DNA from 2 places in the Vibrio sp. 1580 genome. Region 2 is predicted to be linked to the other one. Evidence: predicted binding sites of a transcription regulator. Region 2 holds the regulator's gene; the other holds the start of a gene.

Region 1 (3,407 bases), on a different contig from region 2:
GGTACAACCCAACACCATCAACACCTGTGTTGATGGCAATATTACTGTCTGCACTGAGTCCCGCATTCAGCATAATTTCGATATGGTGATTATCTTGCGTAACCGCAGGGAGTGCGAGGTCCTGGTTTACCATGGCAAACAGTTCAGACTCTTCGCTTACTAAGCTGCGATACTCTCGCAACAACTGGCGGTTTGGCTCTAAGAAGATCTCACCCGTATAGCCGTCGACTATCCCGAGTTTGCCATTCACCACATCCGGATTAATGTTGGCGCCCATGACTGCAGGGACCCCAAGAGCTCGAGATAAAATGGCAGCGTGAGAGTTAGCGCCTCCCTCTAATGATACGACGGCTAACAAGAACTCTTTAGGTACAGAAGCGAGCAAGGTGGCAGTGAGTTCATTCGCCACCAAAATAATGGGACGATCAATTGCAGAATTTTCTTGCTCGCTGTTGTGCAGAAAATAGAGCAGCCTTTGCCCTAACTCTCGGATATCTTGCGCTCTTTCACGCATGTATACATCCGACATTCTGGCAAATCGATTCGAGTATGACTCTACAACTTGGCGTAACGCCCAGTCTGCCCTGTCTCCTTTTTCAATCTGCTTCTTCAAATCACCGCGAAGCATCGGATCATTCAGTAAGTGAGTAAACAGATCGAAGATCGCCAGAGCATCTTTGTTGATTTCACTGTCCAGTTTTTTCCGCATACGGCGAAAGTCATTTAACGCTCGCTCTATGGCCACCAGTAGTGTCTCGTGCTCGCGTTCCTTATCTAACGTGGACGAAGGGAAAATATCCGATAAACTCGGCTGGGTATTGTCGAACCAAAACTCTCCAATCGCGACACCAGTAGACGCAGGCAAACCTTTTAATACCGTGGGTTTAGATGCTAACTGCCAATGCCCAAGATTCTGCGCATGTGCAATGAGCACCGCTAACTGAGCGGATAAAGTAACAAGAAACGATTCTTCCATTTCACTAAACAAGCGCGGCGTTTTTTGTTGGATCACCAACACACCTAAAACTTGTTTACGATGAATGATTGGAGTAGCTAAAAAAGAGTGGTAAATCTGTTCGCCGAGTTGAGGAAAGAATTTGAACTCGGGGTGTTTTGAGGCTTCGGCAAGGTTAAGGGGTTCAGCGCTTCGTTTTACCAACCCAACCAAGCCTTCATTGAAGTTGATATGAATACTATCACCTTCAAAAATAAGGCCTTGAGTTGCCATTAACTCAAGGCGCTGCATTTCTTCATTAGCAAGATAGATAGTACAGCACTCAGTACTAAGGGCAGCACAAGTCTCTTTCACCAATATATCGAGTGCCAGATGCACATCATCGACCCTGGAGACTTTCTCAACTATTTCCCTTAGCTGACTGAGCATGATTATCCTCTACGTTGCTTTTTTCTTTTCCCTTTCGCTTTTCTCTCTCGAAAAGGCATGGCTAAGGATGCAAATTCTTTCATCGCTCGTCGATAAACATCTCGCTTGAAAGAAACAACTTGCCTAACTGGATACCAGTAACTTACCCAGCGCCAACCATCAAATTCAGGGGATTTTCCGCGTTGCATATTAATGCGAGACTCATCGCATTCTAATCTCAGCAGAAACCATTTCTGTTTTTGGCCGATACAAACAGGCTTGGAGTCCCAACGCACCAATCGCTTTGGTAGCTTATATCTTAACCAATGACGACTTGTTGCAATGATCTTAACGTCTTTTTTCGTTAAACCGACTTCTTCGTATAACTCCCTGAACATGGCTTGTTCAGGGGTTTCACCTTCGTCAATCCCACCTTGTGGAAATTGCCATGAGTGTTGCCCGTATCGTTTAGCCCAGAAGACCTGACCATGGTTATTACATATCACAATACCAACATTAAGTCGGTAACCATCGCCATCTATCACTGGCTAACCTCTATGAATAAATTTTTTATTACCGTGATTTTTCCACATATCCCCATTACTAGCAAACTTACTGATGTGATATGAGCAAGATTTATTACCTTTTCACCATTTTTGGATATCTTTTAATCAAACCATACCTTATCAACACAAGAGTGAGACATTGCCCACATTTATTCACCTTTTCTGTGAATAACTTTGTGAAGAATTCAATTCAAATGAGTAATTCAGTTCAATCCCATCAAAAGCAAAACAAATGAAGAAACAAAAAAACAAACATAACATATTGATAAAAAAGCATTTATTTTTAAAAATAACGATAATTCGATCTTCAGTTTCTTGATGATCTTTTCACCAAACTCAGATCGGTCAAAGATCCACCAACAGGCTATTTATCCACACTCACCTGCTATTCGTTTAGATGATTACAACAAAATCAACCCCAAAAATGCATTTTAACCCCTGTTTATTCATACAGACCTCGTCAGGATCTTATCAATACCTCCTCCACCTGTGGATAAGTTATGAATTGATCGTTCTTACACCGCCTCGGTGAAATCTTAAACAGTAGATTTGGTCGGAGTTTGATAAACTATATTTTTTGTAATACCACCTTGTAACTATGAAACCAGAACCACAAACAGAAGCAGATCTATTGGAACGAGCGCATGATATGGCAGGACTCAGTTTTGCTGAGTTGGCCGCCGAGGCGAATATGATTGTTCCTGAAAACTTAAAACGTGATAAAGGTTGGGTGGGTCAATTACTCGAATGGCACTTGGGCGCTCCAGCTGGCAGTAAACCTCAACAAGATTTCGCAAAACTAGGGATCGAGTTGAAAAGTATTCCAATCAGTTATTCTGGCAAACCTTTAGAAACAACCTTTGTTTCTGTGGCTCCCCTCACTGGTGTTCATGGTCTTACATGGGAAACAAGTCATGTTCGAAACAAGCTATCTCGTGTGCTTTGGGTACCCGTAGAAGGAGAACGAGAAATCCCACTCGCTGAAAGACGTGTGGGCAGTCCACTCATTTGGTCACCAGATGAAGAAGAAGAACGGATTTTGCGAAATGACTGGGAAGAGTTAATGGAAATGATCGTCTTGGGAAGATTTGATCAAATTTCCGCCAGACACGGAGAAGCGCTGCATCTTCGCCCTAAAGCCGCAAATGCAAAAGCGCTCACCGAAGCATACAACTCAAATGGTAAGCCGATGAAAACTCTGCCCCGAGGCTTTTACCTTAGAACACAGTTTACTGAACAGATCTTACTCAAGCACTACATTAACACTCAACCAAAATAAAACCATATCAGCTATTTAGTGCGTCACGAGCGATAACTCAATATCGCAGTACGAGGCTGCCTCGTCAGTGCCACATTCGTCATACGCATTGCGCAGCCTTAAATACGCTTTATCGACCCCTAGCCTCAATAGTTCTTCTTTTACTAAGTCTAGAGAGCCAAAATGTATCGGGTCTTCACCGTCTTTAATCGGCTCAAGT
Region 2 (3,407 bases):
AGGTATCGTGAACCGTAACCGCCAGCTCACTGGTGCAAGCGGTGATGCGCCATTTGGTGGTCCGGGGGCGTCGGGTAACTTGCGCCCAAGCGCTTACTACGCAGCAGATTACTGTGCGTACCCAATGGCATCAATGGAAGGTCAAGAGACTGTCTTGCCTGCAACATTGAGTCCAGGTGTAGCGCTATAAGTTTTAATAATAGAGTCGCAACTATGCATTGCGGCTCACCTTGCCGGCGCATCATTTAGGTATGGGTTGTAGTGATCGTTGGCAGAACACGAAAAGTGAGCAAAGACTCGGAAAAGCGTGTTGACTGACTGGCATTTACCGTCACAGGTTGATGGTTGCTCGTTCATTATTCTGGACAACTTTTGTTGTGAACGAGCAGCCAACTTCCGCTTACCTTTAAACTCTACATCTCGTAACAAGGAGTCGTTATGACGCCCGATGTGTTATTTGAATCGCTATGGCAAGATTACATTCAACGTCTTTGCCCTTCGGCTGCTAAAGTGCATCAGCTGCTTCAAGAAGATGAGCCTCTGATTAATGATCATATAGCTTTACGTACCTTCAATATCGCGCCTCTTGGTATTGAAACTCTAGCTAAGCCATTTGTAGCTATTGGTTACAAGGCGTGTGGTGATTACGTTTTCGAAAGCAAAAAGCTGGTTGCTAAGCACTATGAGCACCCAGATCCGAAGCAACCTAAAGTATTTATTAGTGAGCTAAAAGTTGAAGAGTGCTCGTCTGAGCTACAAGAGATTGTGAAAAATTTGGTGGCACAAGTCGATGCTGACAAGCTGAACGATAGCGCATTCTTACATGGTGGACGCTTGTGGGATTTAAGCTTTGCTGATTACCAAACGTTGGCTAAAGAAAGTGAGTACGCATCTTGGCTTGCGGCGCATGGTTACGGAGCAAACCACTTCACGGTGAGCGTTAACCAGCTCAATGAATATGAAGAAGTGAAGCAGGTAAACGATCATCTGCGTACCGCTGGGTTTACCATTAATGAAAATGGTGGTGAAGTGAAGGGCACTCCTGAGGTGTTGCTAGAGCAGTCATCGACCATGGCAGATAAAGTAGCGGTTCGTTTTAGCGAAGGCACTGAAATTATCCCTGGCGGGTTTTATGAATTTGCTAAGCGCTATCCGATGGAAAATGGTGATTTGTACCCAGGTTTCGTGGCCGCTTCAGCTGACAAAATCTTTGAAAGTACGAATGGCTAAGTTTTAGGGTTAACCTGTTAAGCTTACTCATTAGTGTTCGCTGCACCCTATCTCATTTGGTCATGAGTAAATAAAAAGCCACCAATGTTGCCATTGGTGGCTTTTATAATTTTGTTCGTGTCACTCTAGTTCGAGATTAACGAGTACCGTAAACCACGATGGTTTTACCGTGAGCAGAGATTAGGTTCTGCTCTTCTAGCATCTTCAAGATACGACCTACTGTCTCACGAGAACAGCCAACAATTTGACCGATTTCTTGACGAGTGATCTTGATTTGCATGCCGTCTGGGTGAGTCATTGCGTCTGGTTGTTTTGCAAGGTTCAGAAGCGTCTGAGCGATACGACCAGTTACGTCTAGGAACGCCAGGTCACCCACTTTTTGGCTAGTTACTTGAAGACGACGAGCCATCTGCGCAGAAAGACGCATTAGGATGTCTGGGTTTACTTGGATAAGCTGACGGAACTTCTTGAAAGAAATTTCAGCAACTTCACAAGGAGATTTAGCACGAACCCAAGCTGTGCGCTCTTGGTCTTCCTCGAATAGACCAAGTTCACCAATAAAGTCTCCTTGGTTTAGGTAAGAAAGGATCATCTCCTTACCTTCTTCGTCTTTGATAAGAACCGCAACAGAACCTTTAACGATGTAGTACAAAGTTTCTGCCTTTTCGCCCGCGTGAATTAGCGTGCTCTTTGAAGGGTACTTATGAATATGACAGTGTGAAAGAAACCACTCTAATGTTGGGTCGGTTTGAGGTTTACCTAGAACCATAATATCTCACTTCCTCTGCAGGGTACGCTTGCGCTATCCATATTTTAGCTAAGCCTGAATTAGGCCTACTAGAATAAGAGCACTTTTTATATGCTGCAAGCTCTCTTGTGTTTCGGTAAGAAATAGTATCCTTTTTCGAAAACGATTTCTTGATTTTAATCGTGCCATGATTGAGATTTTGTAAGCAAAACTGTGCACATGATCACGGTATGAAAAGTAAACATCTTCGCAGGCAGGTTTTTAGCCAATTTTCCCTGTTTCGATGAGCTGTTGTAGGATAGGCCGAACTATGAGCTCCATTGCAAAGCTCATCTTACCGCCGGGTACGACAATCGTGTTGTGGCGTGACATGAATGAGCCATCAATCATGGCCAGCAGATATGGGAAGTCGACATTCTTGATACCGCGTAGGCGAATCACCACAAAACTCTCATCCAAACTAGGGATGCCTTTTGCATTAAGTGGGTTGGAAGTGTCAACGGTCGGTACGCGCTGGAAGTTGATGTGAGTACGAGAAAACTGCGGAGTGATATAGTTGAGGTAATCGTCCATGGATCGCACGATTGAGTCCATTACCGCTTCACGCGAATGGCCGCGATCGCGAGTGTCACGTACGAATTTTTGTATCCACTCTAAGTTCACAATCGGCACCATGCCGATTAAGAAATCCACATGTTGAGCAACATTAACATCTCCATCGACCACGCCACCATGTAACCCTTCATAAAACAGCACGTCGCTGTTTTCGGGTAAGTCTTGCCACGGTGTAAACGTGCCTGGCATTTGATTGTAGGGAACCGCTTCGTCAAACGTGTGCAGATAACGGCGCACGCTGCCAGTGCCGTCATGCCCGAACTTACGGAAAAACTCTTCTAATCCCGGGAAGTCATTAGCTTGTGGGCCAAAGTAGCTAATGTGTCGACCTTGCTCGCGGGCTTTGCGAATTTCGATGTCCATTTCTGGGCGAGTAAAGCGATGGAAGCTATCGCCTTCAACCCATGCGGGTTTAACGTTCATCATATTGAACATTTTACGGAAGGCTTCAGATGTAGTGGTCGTGCCGGCACCGGACGAACCAGTAACCGCAATAATTGGGTGTTTAGCTGACATGACAAACCTTGTCGAAAATTACTTACCTGTAATGTGCAGTAGAGTTACTACTGCACGGTCGATATCCCACTATAGCACGTAACAATACCTTGTCATCGAGTGGGATACGGTAAAATGTGAAGGGTCTAAAATTTTGTTTTATGCTGAATATCGACGGTTTCGTGTAGCTCAGAGAACACGATAACCGCTTCACCTTTTTCCAATTGAGCTTTAACTTGATCAATTTTGTCATGCAAAGAAACCTCGACGGTTCCGTAATCCGTTCCTTCGCGTAAGACGAATTCACGAATTAAGTTTT

What was found. The regulator CRP, encoded in region 2, controls carbon source genes, mostly activating them, when cyclic AMP is high. The targets are predictions, from matches to a motif close to TGTGANNNNNNTCACA.
Region 1: the regulator CRP is predicted to act here: its motif matches at 2,062-2,077, upstream of rppH (RNA pyrophosphohydrolase).

The regions. Positions count from the first base shown of each region.
Region 1 is NZ_JAWOVT010000011.1:133,666-137,072, reverse strand. Features, by position in the region: gene ptsP (phosphoenolpyruvate--protein phosphotransferase) at 1-1,384, opposite strand, end outside; gene rppH (RNA pyrophosphohydrolase) at 1,387-1,908, opposite strand; gene mutH (DNA mismatch repair endonuclease MutH) at 2,528-3,208, shown strand; gene R7093_RS17770 (DUF6482 family protein) at 3,224-3,407, opposite strand, start outside.
Region 2 is NZ_JAWOVT010000021.1:29,754-33,160, forward strand. Features, by position in the region: gene astD (succinylglutamate-semialdehyde dehydrogenase) at 1-190, shown strand, start outside; gene R7093_RS22240 (DUF1338 domain-containing protein) at 439-1,230, shown strand; gene crp (cAMP-activated global transcriptional regulator CRP) at 1,367-1,999, opposite strand; gene R7093_RS22250 (phosphoribulokinase) at 2,240-3,109, opposite strand; gene R7093_RS22255 (YheU family protein) at 3,235-3,407, opposite strand, start outside.